DNA from 2 places in the Paenibacillus sp. FSL K6-1566 genome. Region 1 is predicted to be linked to the other one. Evidence: riboswitches for the same ligand, from Rfam matches in the RefSeq annotation. Region 1 holds a riboswitch; the other holds the start of a gene.
The links. Region 1 has a riboswitch for FMN ahead of NST08_RS06615 (DMT family transporter). Riboswitches for the same ligand answer to the same signal wherever they lie in the genome.
Positions count from the first base shown of each region.

Region 2: linked by a shared signal. The riboswitch ahead of ribD (bifunctional diaminohydroxyphosphoribosylaminopyrimidine deaminase/5-amino-6-(5-phosphoribosylamino)uracil reductase RibD) and the one ahead of NST08_RS06615 (DMT family transporter) in region 1 are both predicted to bind FMN.

Region 1 is NZ_JBBOSR010000001.1:1,571,913-1,579,303, reverse strand. Features, by position in the region: gene NST08_RS06630 (sporulation protein) at 376-1,152, shown strand; gene NST08_RS06625 (GntR family transcriptional regulator) at 1,217-1,891, opposite strand; gene NST08_RS06620 (Nif3-like dinuclear metal center hexameric protein) at 1,985-2,785, opposite strand; gene NST08_RS06615 (DMT family transporter) at 3,095-4,075, opposite strand; FMN riboswitch at 4,217-4,378, opposite strand; gene NST08_RS06610 (hypothetical protein) at 4,619-4,828, opposite strand; gene NST08_RS06605 (extracellular solute-binding protein) at 5,183-6,799, opposite strand; gene NST08_RS06600 (carbohydrate ABC transporter permease) at 6,839-7,391, opposite strand, start outside.
Region 2 is NZ_JBBOSR010000001.1:2,479,314-2,486,704, reverse strand. Features, by position in the region: gene NST08_RS10755 (segregation and condensation protein A) at 1-187, opposite strand, end outside; gene ribH (6,7-dimethyl-8-ribityllumazine synthase) at 239-706, opposite strand; gene NST08_RS10745 (hypothetical protein) at 1,289-1,588, shown strand; gene NST08_RS10740 (bifunctional 3,4-dihydroxy-2-butanone-4-phosphate synthase/GTP cyclohydrolase II) at 1,578-2,819, opposite strand; gene ribE (riboflavin synthase) at 2,873-3,538, opposite strand; gene ribD (bifunctional diaminohydroxyphosphoribosylaminopyrimidine deaminase/5-amino-6-(5-phosphoribosylamino)uracil reductase RibD) at 3,566-4,669, opposite strand; FMN riboswitch at 4,930-5,081, opposite strand; gene NST08_RS10725 (acyl-CoA thioesterase) at 5,290-5,694, shown strand; gene NST08_RS10720 (peptidylprolyl isomerase) at 6,092-6,523, opposite strand; gene lysA (diaminopimelate decarboxylase) at 6,828-7,391, opposite strand, start outside.

The DNA.
Region 1 (7,391 bases):
TCACTATACCATGCGCCCTCCGCGAAAGCTAACTCCTGGCGGCAAGCCGCTGCATCTATGCAGATGAGAGGGACGCAAGCACTGTTGAGGATACATGTCATCGGTTGATCGCATGAATAAGCCCCCCGCGAAGCTGGCGTGTCGGCACGGCAAATCTGCGAGAGCACCACTTTAATTCCCTAAAAAATATTTTTTGAAAAATGCCTTGATGTAAGAAACTTCCGGCCGCTTTTGTCCGTATAAGCCAGTATTATACATCCTAATATAGGATGAACAAATGAATGGGCTGCGGGCACGATTGTAGGAACATTTTACGTGCTTGGCCCACATTCAGTTCAATCGTTCGTCTTATATACTTTAAGGAGGACAACGTTCATGTCGTTTTTTAACAAAATTCTGGCCAGCGTCGGGATCGGCGCAGCGCAGATTGATACCCGCCTGGAGAAATCCTCATATTATCCGGGGGAGGAAGTAAGCGGGATCGTCTATATTCGGGGCGGCAATGTGGAACAGAAGGTGGACCGCATCTACCTAAAGGTAATGACCGAGTATATCCGCGAGCGGGATGACAGCAAATTCACGGAATCCTGCGTGCTGGCTAAGGTTAGCATTACCGACTCCCTGCTTGTAAAGGCGGGCGATGAACTGGAAATCCCGTTCTCCTTCCCGCTTCCGCTGGAAACGCCGCTCACGCTCTCCAGACAGCGGGTATGGGTTCATACCGGACTTGATATCGAAAATGCAATCGATCCGAAGGATTACGACTATATTGAGGTTACGCCAGGGCCGGAGGCAGCTGTTATATTCGACGCGGCTTCCGAGCTCGGGTTCCAGTTTAAAACGGCCTCCTGCGAATATCATTCCCGACTGGGACGCGGGGTTCCGTTCGTGCAGGAAATTGAATTCTATCCGGGACGTGAATACGCAAGCCGGATGCGTGAGCTGGAGCTGATTCTGTATCCCCAGCGCGACGGAATTTCGGTTCTGGTCGAGGTTGACCGGAAGGGAAGCGGTGTTGCAGGCTGGCTTGAACGCTCGCTGGATATGGATGAGCGCCACAGCTGGTTGACGCTGAGCAGCGCGGATCTTCAAGAAGGACCGTCGCGCGTTGCGGATCTTCTCGATCAAGTCATTCAACGATCGATACGATAACCCTGGTCTCCAGAGCTAAAAAAAGATGGCCTCTGCCGATGCAGGGGTCATCTTTTTGTGCGGTTTATATAAAATATTGAGGGTACTTCTGGCGAAGCAGGTCCTGCTCCACAACGACCAGGCGCAAATGGCCTTCCATGGTCTTCACGGCCTGCTCCGTCTCCCCGCTCACGATCAGCCGATAAATCTCCTTATGCTGGGCAATGATCGTCTCCCAGTTGGAGTCCATCGAGAGCCGCAGCAGACGCAGCCGGTTGAAGTGGATATTGAGCTGCTGGAGCATTTTCCATGTCCGTTCCTTCCCCGTGCCTGCGAACAGTATTTGATGGAACTCTTCGTCCAGCTCGAACAGCTTATATCGGTTGCGGTTGTCCGCGCTCACATCCTGCAGCGCAAGATTGGTCTCTAAGCGAAAACGGTGCTCCTCCGGGAAACGCTCGCAAGCCAGCGCAACGATCTCCTTCTCAATCTTCTCCCTGATAAACCGGCCCTCCTCCACATGCGTAAGGTTGATCCTGGATACAAGCGTCCCGCTCTGCGGAATGATATCCAGCAGCTCCTCCTCGGCAAGCTTCATGAAGGCTTCGCGTACCGGCGTTCGGCTGACCTGCAGCTCTTCGGCAATTTCCTTCTCCGATATTTTGGTGCCCGGCTCCAGATCGAGGCGCATAATACGGTCTTTTAATAGATGATATGAATAATCCCGGGTCGATCCTTTGATCCTTGGCCCTGTTGACATACGGTTACCTCTTTCTATCCATACAATTTCTTGATATTCTCTCTCTCGATATCTTTCCAGATACAGTAGTACATCGACCGAACAAGTTTAAGTCTAGATGATATGAATCAACGGACGTGCCGGGAGAAAATGAACGGGAAGCTCCTGAAAATAGTCCCGAAGCCGATCGGCAACCAGCCGCATGCCCGGCTCCTCGCTCGCCCCATGCCCGAGCAGCATCAGCGCTTGGTCCCGTCCTTGCGCAGCCGCATCGGCGACGTATTCGGGCGTCTCCCACTCCGGTCCTTCGCCTGCAATCAGCATATCCATCCGCTCGCGTTCATACAGCGGAATGGCGTGCTGCCCGCCTCCCCGATAGCCAACCGCGATTCCGATCCGTTTGCATACCGTGTCCCGGCTGCCCACAAAGCGAACGTACGGCAGATGCAGCCGATCCTTGATATATTCTGCGATCCCTTGAACGGTCATCCCCTCCGGCAGAGCCACGATGGCCGCTGTTGGCAGATGCTTCTCGAGCTGGTCATTCCAGCCCAAGGTTTTAACCAGCCCTTCGGTTATCACGTCGGGCTCGGTCCGATGCGGAGCATCATGCAGCCGGTATATATTCATCCCCTTGGAGCGGATACGCTCCAGCTTGGCCTGAACGACCGGGCTGTCCCCCAAATGATCCGGCCCAGCTTCATGATGGCTGTAAAAGACGCCCTCATGCGTAATCAACAAATTCGCGCCCAATTCCGCCGCCCGTACGATCACGTCGTGCGAAGCAATGAAGGCAACCGCAATTCCCCGAACAGCCGCGCCCCCGTCCCCCGCCACGATTCCGTCGACCGAGGCATCCGGCGATCCGGATTGTCCCGTTAATCGATCAATGACATCTTGGACCGTTATAGTCATAGGCAACCCATCCACCTTTTCATACTAGTATGGCAGTTGGTTACCACTTTAATCGAGAGTTGCTCCGATTTCAACTGCTTTTTTATCCAGACCTATGAAAAAAGCCTTCTCCCCGCAGGTTAGAAGCGAAGATAGCTCCGTTACCAAGGGAAAAGGGCTGTTAACGACGGTTATGAAATCATGCGTTGGCCTCGATATACCGGCGGACCTCCTCAAGGGTGAATGCCCGCCGGGTCATGGAAGTTATACGCCGTGAAGCTTTAGATTATGAATTATTCATTAAGAAGTCATTCATTAAGAAGTCATTCATTACGATAGCGTCCGCTCAGACGATTCCGACTGCCTCGATATGACAAACAGAACGATCCAGATCAGCAGAAAGCCCAGCAGCTGGGCGCTTGTCACAACCTCCTGGAATACGATCCAGTTAATGAGAACGCCGACCATAGGGAAGCTCAGCTCGGCAAGCGTTGCGACGGAGGCCTTCGTAGTAGTCAGCCCTTTATAATACACCAGCAGGCTCAAGAGTCCCGGCAGCAGCGCCTGGCCGATCAGATTCAAGGATACCGCGGCAAAAGCGCCGGTACCGAATGCCGGCATATTCCATGCGGCTCCTTCGTTCCACGTCATGAAGGTCAGCAGCGGCAGCGCCAGCACGAAGCGCAGCGAGGTCACCGTCTCATACTTCAGCTTGCCGACCATCAGCCGTCCCATCACCGTCGAGCCGCCCCATAATGCGGCTGCGCCCAACGATAAGAGGCTTCCGATCTGCACAAAATCGTTCCAGTGACCAATAGGCAGCGTCATGCCAAAGGTAAGCAGATAAGTGCCCGCCAGAGCAACAATAAGCAAAATGCCAAAGTGGCGAGGCAGCTTCTCCTTCAGAAGCAGGCTGGCGAGCATGATCGCAAACAGCGGCTGAAGCTTCTGCAGCAGCAGGACGGCGTTCAGGTTGCCGTTTGACAGGCCCATCGTGAACAGGATCGTGGCCAGCGCGGAGCCGCCCCAGGAAATAAACAGCAGCGCTCCGACATGGCGCCAGCCGATACCTCGCAATTCAACGCGGTTTCTCCACAAAACCGGAATGGCAATCAAGGAAATGATGATGTGCTCGAGCAAAACAATCTGCGCCGACGTCAGGTTTTTCAGAAGAATGACCCTGAACAAAGGGTCCACGCCCCAGAGGGCCGCTCCCAATACGACAAGCCAAAATCCTCCCCGCATTCGGCCCCTTGCTTGTGCGCCGGAGTCGTAAGGCTTGACCTTGACACCGATATTTACGTTATCCATCTTTACCTCTCCTCATCCTGAATACGGAGGTCTTACCAGCAGAAAGCCCCCGCCTGCCGAGCAATGTCGGCGTAAACGGGGGCTGATCAAATAAGCCTGCTATCATGCGATTTTTCGAAAAAAATCCACAGCAAACCAAGCTTTGATCTTCTCCCATCCGGACTATACCGTCGGCCTTGGAATTGCACCAAGTCAGTCGCGATTGCAGGCCTTGCGAAGGCTGTTTTGTCGCGAGTCGCGGGCTAAGCTTCGAATCGAAGCATCACCGCCGGTCAGGAATTTCACCTTACCCCGAAGATCCATATTCATGTTTTATTTTTTAAATGCTGCAACAAACTCAAACCAGGGTATCCCGGTTGATGTTGTATGGTATGGAAATTATACCATGAATGGTTTCATGAAAATACATTTTTCTTTCAAATTAAAAAGATATATTTTTCTTTACTAACAATTATACAGCAAATATATAATAGTTACCACAACTTTTTTCACTCTGATTCTAGTCCTGTCTTATAATGGACAGCTCTTTGACAATAATACTGCTTAATCAAACACGCCGAAATGCCTCATCGTCGCAACCGTGATCAGGATAAACCAGCGAATCACGATAAAAGCCCAAAAAATGAGTATCGCTTTGAACAGCAATTCCACCATCCGCTCGATTCTCGGAAAGCGCCCGTACCTGCGTCTCGGCCTGAATACCCATTCCGCTACCCCTTTTGGAATCTTCTTCATGGAAACCTTCCGCTCCATCGCTACACAGCCCCCTCTTAAACCATCATCATAACTCCCGCCAATGATGACTTGAGCTCCTGACGCTGCAACGACCTGCGGGTCAACATCTTTTCATAAATATTACCATTCCATATAGAGAAAATCACCAGCAAAAATCACGGCGCCAGTCGGACACGTTCTTTCCACAATGCCCCTGATCGTGCTGCTTGGAGATGCGTAATTGACGTCTATGCCTTTATATCAAACCTCAGCGCATATATACGAGCAATACCTCTCAGGAATAACGGAAACAGCCCGCAATCAAGGGATATTCCCTTGAGCGGGCTGCTCATGCTTGCACAATAATAGCTTATACCCTAAACCAACCGCTTGTTACTCCGCCTGGTAGCGGTCGTATGCCGCCTGATACACTCGCATGTATTCCTCCAGGCCCATCTTGTTCAGCGTGTTCACGTACTCGTCCCACTGGTCGAAGGATGCGGAGCCATTGACGAACTTCGCCTCCATCTCGGTGACATAATCCTGAATATCCTTGCCGATCGAGGACATGATATCCGTCTCTTCCAGCGTAAAGTTGAAGTTATACAGAATTTCCTTCACTGCATAAGGCTCCGCCTTCTCGGCTGCCGCCATCGCGCTCGGAAGCGTCTCGGAGCCCTTGAACCAGCTCTCCCGCACCAATCCCGGATAGCTGCCGCCAAGCCATGTAAAGTACTTCGCCAGCGCCTGGTCCTGTGTCAAGCCGTCCGGATTTTCGGTAATTTCCTTCACATATTCAAGCTGACCGTCGGCGTTCTTCGTGTAGGTCTCGCCTTCTTTACCCATGAAGTAGAACTGCGCTCCCTCATCGCCATAGAAGTAATCCATCCAGCGAATCGTCGCCTCCGGATTCGGGTTCTTGTCCGTGATCGCAAATGCCCCTACGTGGACCATCGGCACCTTTACGTGGGAGTACAGCTGATCGCCGTGAGGTCCCTTGAGCGCACCGAGACCGATATATTCCTTGCGTCCCATGACGGTCTCCGGATTCGGCACGACGGTAGCCCCGAGCAAGCCTTCCTGCCCTTTCGCGTTCAAAGCGCCGCCTTCAATCGTGAAGATCTCTTTATCCAGCAGTCCTTCCTTATATAGCTTGTTCATGAACTCCAGCATTTCCTTGTATTTCGGCTCCGCCTTCGTAAACCGCAGCTTGCCTGTTTCCGGATCGACATCGACGAACTTATGGCCAAGCCCGCTCGTTCCAAGGCCCCAGGAGCCCTTCAAATGGTCAACGAGACCGGTGATGCCCGTTGCAGAGTATGGAATCTCGTCATGCTTGCCGTTGCCGTTCAGGTCGGTTTCCTTAACCGCCTTCAGGTAGGCGTAGAACTCCTCGGTAGTCTTCGGCTCCTCCATACCGAGCTTATCCAGCCATTCCTGATTGATCCACAGCGGCGTACCGATCAGCATCGAGAGCAGCTCCGGATCGTAGAAGGATGGCAAGGAATAAATGTTGCCGTCCGGCATCGTCAAGCCCTTGCGGATATCCGGGTACTGCTCCATCAGCTTCTTGAAATTCGGCGCATATTTATCGATCAGGTCATTCAGCGGAATGAAGACGCCTTGCTCGCCGTAGCGCGTCAGCTCAGCCGACCCTACCCGGGCGGAGTAGAACACGTCCGGATAATCCCCGCCGGCAAGCGCCAGGTTCCGCTTCTCGGTCAGCGTCTCGAACGGAACAAGGTTGAACGTAATGTTCATGTTGGTCATGTCCTTATACGTCTTCCATACGAGCGTATCCTCGAACTTGCTTCCGTTTGTCGGCGATTTGCCCGTGAAGAAGGTCAGGTTGAGCGGTTCATTTACGATCGGCATGCCGGTCTCGTTGAAATTGGACTTGGCCGTCTCCCCCTCCTTCGTTGCGCCATCCCCGCTTTTGCTCCCGCAGCCAGCCAGCAGCCCCGCTGCCAGCACCGCTGTCAATGTGAGCGAAACCCATTTTTTCACCATAATTGTCACTGCCTCCTATAGTCTTATCATTTGAATATGTCAGCCTTTAATGGCTCCAATCATGACTCCCTTGACAAAATACTTCTGCAAGAACGGATACAAGAGCAGCATCGGCAGATTGGTCACAATGACCGCCGCGTATTTGATTGCTTCCGCATCCATCAGACTCCGGGCCAGCGAATCGTCGCTGATATCGACCATTTCCTGCATCTGCCCTTGGACGAGAATTTCCCGCAGGAACAGCTGCAGCGGATAATTCGACCGGTCGGATAGATAGATCAGGGCGGTGAAATAGGAATTCCAGTGGCCGACCGCGTAGAACAGCACCATAACGGCCAGGATCGGACCGGAGAGCGGAAGCACGATGCGAAACAGCACCCGCATATTCGAGCAGCCGTCGATGAAGGCCGCTTCCTGCATCTCCTTCGGAATGGAGTTCTGGAAGAACGTACGCATGATGATGATGTTCCATACCGACACCGCGGACGGAATAATCATAGCCCAGATCGTATCGAGCATGCCAAGCTCCTTAACCAGCAGGTAGCTCGGAATCATGCCGCCGCTGAAGAACATGGTGAAGACGATGATGAGC
Region 2 (7,391 bases), 910 kb from region 1:
CACTTGTAATTTCAAGCTCCAATTCCTGCATGTTGTGCAGATAGGCCATGTATTGTTCGGTAATCTCGCTGACGGGGATATCCTGGATGTCGATTTCCGCTCTATCAATCAGGTGAAGCAGCAGATCGAGCGGTCCTTCAAACGTCTCCAGCTTATATAATACGCTCACGGTGAATCCTCCCGCCATAAAAATAAAATGCAGTGCTCTGATGAAAAAGAGCACTACATTAAATAAGCACTATTTTAAGCTTTTCGTCAAGTTTGCCATTTCGATCGCCGCCATCGCGGAATCCCAGCCTTTGTTGCCAGCCTTCGTTCCGGCGCGTTCAACGGCCTGCTCGATGTTCTCCGTCGTCACGACGCCGAAGATGGTTGGCACGCCGGTCTTCAGGTTGATCGCCGACACGCCCTTCGCCACTTCATTGCACACGTAATCGTAGTGGGTTGTCGATCCGCGAATGACGGTGCCCAAGGTAATGATGGCGTCGTATTTGCCGCTTTCTGCCATTTTTTGGGCGATCAGCGGAATTTCGAATGCGCCCGGCACCCATGCTACATCCACCTCATCATCCTGCACGCCGTGACGCTTCAACGCGTCGAGCGCACCGCTTAACAGCTTGCTGGTAATAAATTCATTAAACCGGCCTACTACGATTCCGTATTTCAAGCCTTCCGATACTAAATTGCCTTCAAAAATGTTTGCCATGGTTATGGTCATCCTTTCAAATGGGAGTATTGTTATTGTCGATGCATGCTGCACTTTGCGCTCGATGAGCGCTCGTTGATGCGATTCTTGCATTGTCCGCTGCGCACCGGATGCTGCTTCCGATCGCTGTTGCCACCGGATTCCCTGAATGACTCACACACAAGGTAGGAATCCGACGGCAAAGGCGAACGCTTCGCTTCTCCTGCTGCATTCCGCCGCTCCGCTGGGTTCATTCAGGTAGCAAATACGGGCTGACTCTTCGAGCTAGTCGGCGTTTGCGAATGCATCATGGACCATTACGCTTGCGGAGTTGGGGATTCGTGCCCACCCTAAATTGGTGGGCGCGTTTCGAATTGTCCGCTGCGCGTCGGATGCAGCTTCCGATCGCTGTTGTCTCCGGATTCCCCGAATGACTCACACACAAGGTAGGAATCCGACGGCAAAGGCGAACGCTTCGCTTCTCCTGCTGCATTCCGCCGCTCCGCTGGGTCCATTCTTGTAGCAAATGCGGGCTGCTGCTTCGAGGCTCGTCGGCGTTGGCGAATGCATCATGGACCATTACGCTTGCGGAGTTGGAGATTCGTGCCCACCCTAAATTGGTGGGCGCGTTTCGAATTGTCCGCTGCGCACCGGATGCTCTTCCGATCGCTGTTGCCACCGGATTCCCTGGATGACTTACACACACAAGGTAGGAATCCGGAGGCAAAGGCGAACGCTTCGCTTCTCCTGCTGCATCCCGCCGCTCCGCTGGGTCCATTCAACGATGGGGGCGCGGGCAGCTGCTTCGAACTTTTGGCCGATGCGACGGAGGCATCATCGATTGAAGCAGAGAGCGATTATTTGAAAATCGTTTCCGCCGGGGCATTTCCCTTTACGAATTAGCGCTCTCGTTCTGCTCCAAATCGTCGAACTTCAGCATATGCCCAAGCTTAGCCTGCTTTGTATGCAGGTATCCGGTATTGTCCTCGTTCTCCGGCATCTGGATCGGCACCCGCTCCACAACTTCAAGCCCATATCCCTCCAGGCCCTTGATCTTCCGCGGGTTGTTGGTAAGCAGCCGAATCTTCCGAATGCCGAGATCCTTTAGTATCTGCGCTCCAATGCCGTAATCTCTTAAATCCGCCGGGAAGCCCAGCTTCAGGTTGGCATCGACCGTATCGAAGCCCTCCTCTTGCAGCTTATATGCCTTCAGCTTGTTGATCAAGCCGATGCCGCGTCCCTCTTGGCGCATGTACAGCAGCACGCCGTTGCCGGCCTCCTCGATCTGCCGCAGTGCGGCCTCGAACTGCGGGCCGCAGTCGCAGCGGTGGGAGTGGAAGACATCCCCGGTCAGGCATTCCGAATGGACGCGAACCAGCACCGGCTCATCGCCGTTAATCTGGCCTTTGACCAACGCTACATGCTCCTTGTTGTCGACATCGTTCGTGTAAGCCACCGCCTGGAATACCCCGTAATCCGTCGGCATCCGCACCGCCACTTCCCGCTGCACCAGCTTCTCCTTCTCATTGCGGTAATGAATCAGATCCTTGATGCTGATCAGCTTCATCCCGTGCTTCTTCGATATTTCGATCAGATCCGGCAGACGCGCCATGGTTCCGTCTTCCTTGATGACTTCGCAGATGACACCGGCAGGGTAAGAGCCGCACAGCTTCGCAAGATCGACAGCCGCCTCCGTATGACCTGCCCGGCGAAGGACGCCCCCTTCTTTGGCAATCAGCGGGAACATATGGCCCGGTCTGCGGAAATCCGCTGCGGTCGCATTCGGGTCCATAATGCCGCGAACCGTTACGGAGCGCTCATAGGCCGATATGCCGGTTGTCGTATCTTTATGGTCAATGGAAACGGTGAAGGCCGTTCCATGATAGTCCGTATTTTGGCTAACCATCGGTTTCAGATCCAGCTCCTGAGCCCGCGAGGGCGTCATCGGGAGACACACCAATCCACGCCCTTCCGTAATCATGAAATTGATCACCTCGGGGGTTGCCTTTTCGGCTAGAGCGATAAAATCCCCTTCATTCTCGCGGTCTTCATCGTCAACGACGATAACGATCTTCCCTTCCTTCAAATCCTGCAAAGCTTCTTCTATGGTATGAAAAGAAAATCGCTCTTCCATTCCTACTCCTCCTTCTCGTAAGTCTAAACGTTCGGGTCAATCTGATGCTTCGATCAAGCAAATCCGTGCTCGGCTAGATAATCCCGGCTGATCCCCGCTTTGCTTCTTCTGGAGCTGTTTCCTTCACTGCCGTAATTCAGCAGATGCTCGACGTATTTGCCCAAAATATCGCACTCGATGTTAATCGTATCCCCCGGTCCCTTATAAGCCAGCACCGTTTCGGCAAGCGTGTGGGGAATGATGGAGACGGTGAAGGAATGATCCGTCGTTCGAACGACGGTCAGACTGATTCCGTCCAGCGTTACGGACCCTTTCGGAAGGATATATTTGAACACATCGTCGTTCGACGGGGCAATTTCATAGACGACCGCATTCTGATCGGATCTCACGCTTCGAATCACGCCGACCCCATCCACATGTCCCTGTACGATATGACCGCCGAATCGTCCTCCGGCTGCCATGGCCCGTTCCAGATTGACTTTGCTTCCCGGTTGTAGCTGCTTCAGATTGGTGTTTCGATACGTTTCCGGCATGACATCGACGGTAAAGCTGTCTTTATCGATCGTTGTCGCGGTCAAGCAAACCCCGTTGACAGCAACACTATCGCCTAGCTTTAGATCATCCAGGACCTTGCTTGCCGAAATGCTGAGCACCATCGCTTCGCCTTGGCGGCCGATTCGTCTCATCTCGCCGATCTCTTCAATCAGCCCTGTAAACATATCCTATCCCTCCTTTCATTCAATCGTTTACGACTTCCATACCGGCTGGCCGGTCACATAAATATTGTCGCCAAGTCTTTGGGTCTCGAGTCCTGTCAGCTCAATCGCTTCGCTCATCAGCTCATACCCGCTGAACATATAGTTTCCCGGTGCATCGAACCCTCCAATAATCTTCGGGGCAATGAATTGGATGATGCGATCCACCAGTTTGTTCTCCAGCAAGCTTCCGCTTAAGGTTCCTCCTCCTTCAACCAGGATGGAGGCGATGCCCATGCGACCAAGCTCCATAAGCGCAGCCTGCAGGTCGACTCTCGGGCCGGGACCGCAGACCAGAATCTGCACCCCCCGTTCTTCCAGCGCGGTCCGCTTCGCCTTGTCGGCCAGCTCCGTGGCCAGCACGACTGTTTTGGCAGCGCCATCACTGACTACACGACAATTCAAAGGGATGCGAAGCTGCGAATCCACGATGATTCGTACGGGCTGAAGACCTTCAACGCGGAGTCTCGTCGTCAGCGACGGATCGTCCGCAATAACGGTGGCAACCCCTGCCATGATTCCCTGGTGTCGATGCCGGAGAGTGTGCACCAGCTCCCGGGACACCTCATTGGATATCCACTTGCTGTCGCCGGTCTTTGAGGCGATTTTCCCGTCCAGCGTACTGGCTGTCTTCAAGGTGACGAACGGCAGTCCGGTCGTAATAAATTTGTTGAAGGCTTCGTTCAACCGGACGGCCCGCTCTTCGAGGACGCCTGTCGTCACTTCAATGCCCGCTGCCCGCAGCATCTGCAGACCACGGCCGGCAACCAGCGGATTGGGGTCCTGGCAGGCGACAACGACCCGTTTAACACCTTCCGCTATGAGCCTCTCGCTGCATGGAGGAGTCGCTCCGTAATGGCTGCAGGGCTCAAGGGTTACATACACGGTGCTTCCGGCCGCCTTGCTCCCGGCCATATTCAGTGCATGGACCTCAGCATGCGGCGTTCCCCGCTCCAGATGGGCGCCGACGCCCGCAAGAGCACCGTCCTTCACGACGACACAGCCGACGACGGGGTTAATGCCGGTCTGGCCTTGCGCGCGTTCCGCCATATCCAGCGCAAGCGACATATAAAATTCATCGTTGACGACTTCCATGCTACCCAAGCCCCTTTCCAGAATAAAAAAGCCCTGTTTCAGGATAAGCGATTCATCCAAAACAGGGCGTAATAAACCAGTTCACTTTACGACATCATAAATAACCGTTAGTTCCGAGGTTCTCATATAACGTCCAAAGAAGCGGCGCTTTAAAAAGCACCCCCGCTCTAGAATCGTCATATGTGAAAAGCCTCACATAACGCATGACATCAGAAAGCTAAGACAAGAGATAGCTATTGTACATGCTCTCAAGTCCACTTTCGTTCCTTCTCCCATCCAGACTATACTGTCGGTCCCGGAATTTCACCAGGTCCACCGCATACGATAACGTATCCGGGTCACGGACTAAGTCGCAGCCGGAGCTGCAATCATCACCGCCGGTAGGGAATTTCACCCTGCCCCGAAGGATTCAATATGAAATTAGCTGTTGCTTACGATGAATCTTAACACTCCATAGGCAAAAAAGCAAGATAATTAACTCACTTTTATTTAGTCAGTAACTTTTTGGTTGTATAAATTCATATCCGTTGCAGGTTCGGGAGGAAATCGGTGCGCTCAACGAGAACCAAGTAATGCGGAGGATAAACCGTGAATTGTATAGGTTAAAGGAGATCATGTAAATGAAAACCTCGCTTAACATCATCGTAAGACCGACGGAAATCGATGTGAATGGTCATGTGAATAACGCCAAATATCTGGAGTACCTGGAATGGGGAAGAGAAGAATGGTACGAGGCGGGGAATCTGCACTACGATGTACTGAAAGGATTGGGTGTGCAGACTGTCACGGTCAACATTAATATTAATTACAGGAAGGAATGCAGGCAGGGAGAGCGCCTGAACATTTCAACCGAGTCTCACAAGCTTGGACTAAGCAGCTTTGTGCTGCTTCAGCAGATCCATAACACGGACGGGGAGCTTTGCGCCGATGCCGCTGTAACGATCGTGACGATCGATATCCGCACCCGCAAGAGCCGACCGGTTCCGGAAGAACTGCGGGCGTTGTTTCTACCGGCTTCGTCTTGATCTGGAGTAAACTAATTAGCGGCTATGCTTGCGGATAACCCTTCAAGGCCTCTGGGTAACTCAAAATTCCGCATGCGGATCCCTCCTACGATCCCTGTTATTCCCGGATTTCGTTGAATTGACTTCCCAATGCCGAAATCCGGGAATATAGGGGCACGCTTCGCTTCTTCTGAGGAATTCCGCCTGCTCCGTTGATTTCTGCCTTTTAAGGGTGTCTCCGTGTTGCAGTAACCCTAGTACACCGGCTTTGCACCTCTCATGAGCAGTCTATCACCGACGGCTAGGTATTGGACAGCCGCGCACATGCTGTCCGCCAGGAAGTTCCATACATGGCCGAACCCCACGCATAAAAAAACAGGCCCCCACAAGAGTGGCCTGTCCATCCAACACTTACATGTTACGCTTCGAATACTTCGACTTTTTCCATCTTGTCGCGGCCTTTAAAAGCATCGATATGCTCCATGCCTTCAACGACCTTGCCGAATACGGTATGCTGTCCGTCCAAGTGAGGCTGCGGCTCATAGCATACATAGAACTGGCTTCCGCCCGTGTTGCGTCCGGCATGCGCCATAGCCAGGCTTCCACGCTCATGCTTGTTCGGGTTGATCTCGCAATCGATCGTGTAGCCCGGTCCGCCTGTACCTGTTCCGTTCGGGCAGCCGCCTTGAGCGACGAAGCCCGGAATGACGCGGTGGAATACTAGACCGTTATAGAAGCCGGAATTCGCAAGCTTTTCAAAATTAGCAACCGTGTTCGGCGCATCCTTCTCAAACAGATCGAGCAGTACCTCTTTGCCGTTTTCCAGTGTGATTCTCGCTTTTTTTGCCATATCGAATATCTCCTTTCGATGTACATTCCCTAAGATACGCATTTCATAAAACATGCAAGTTCTAGTTTACTATGAAATAACTTGGGACGCAAAATGAACCCGCATCTTTAGTCTTACATACTGGGAAATCTCATCTTGAGGGGGGCTTCACGCTTAGATGCTTTCAGCGTCCATCGTCCGCGAAGGCTCCGTGGTCTGTAAAAAAGCCCAACCAAACCGATCAAGCGGTCTGGCGGGCTTTTAAAGGAATCGTCGAATCCTGGCTCACACCCTGTAAGGTGTTGGTTCTGCCGATCGAAACAACTTAGCTTGTAACGGTTTCTTTGGCAATCCGGGCAGAAACGACGTCATTGCTGATAATATCCTGGAGCGACTCGCGGCGAACGACAAGCCGGCTCTGGCCATCCTTAACAAAAACGACGGCAGGTCTGCGGATGCGGTTGTAGTTGCTTGCCATGGAATAGTTATAAGCGCCTGTGCAGGATACGGCCAGCAGGTCTCCCGTGTTAACCTTAGGCAGATCCAGGTCCCAGATCAGCATGTCACCGCTCTCGCAGCACTTGCCGGCAATCGAAACCGTCTCCTCTGGCTTCTCGTTTGCACGGTTGGCCAGAATGGCCTCATATTTCGATTCGTACAGGGCCGGTCTCGGGTTGTCAGTCATTCCGCCGTCTACGGCCACGTATTTCCGCACGCCCGGAATGTCCTTGCTGGTCCCTACCGTATACAGCGTGGTGCCTGCTTCACCCACGATACTGCGGCCAGGCTCTACCCAAATCTCAGGCAGCTTGCTGTCAATGCCGGCAAAATGGGTCTTCACCGCATCCGTAATCGCTTTAACATAGTCGGAAACATGAAGCGGGGTATC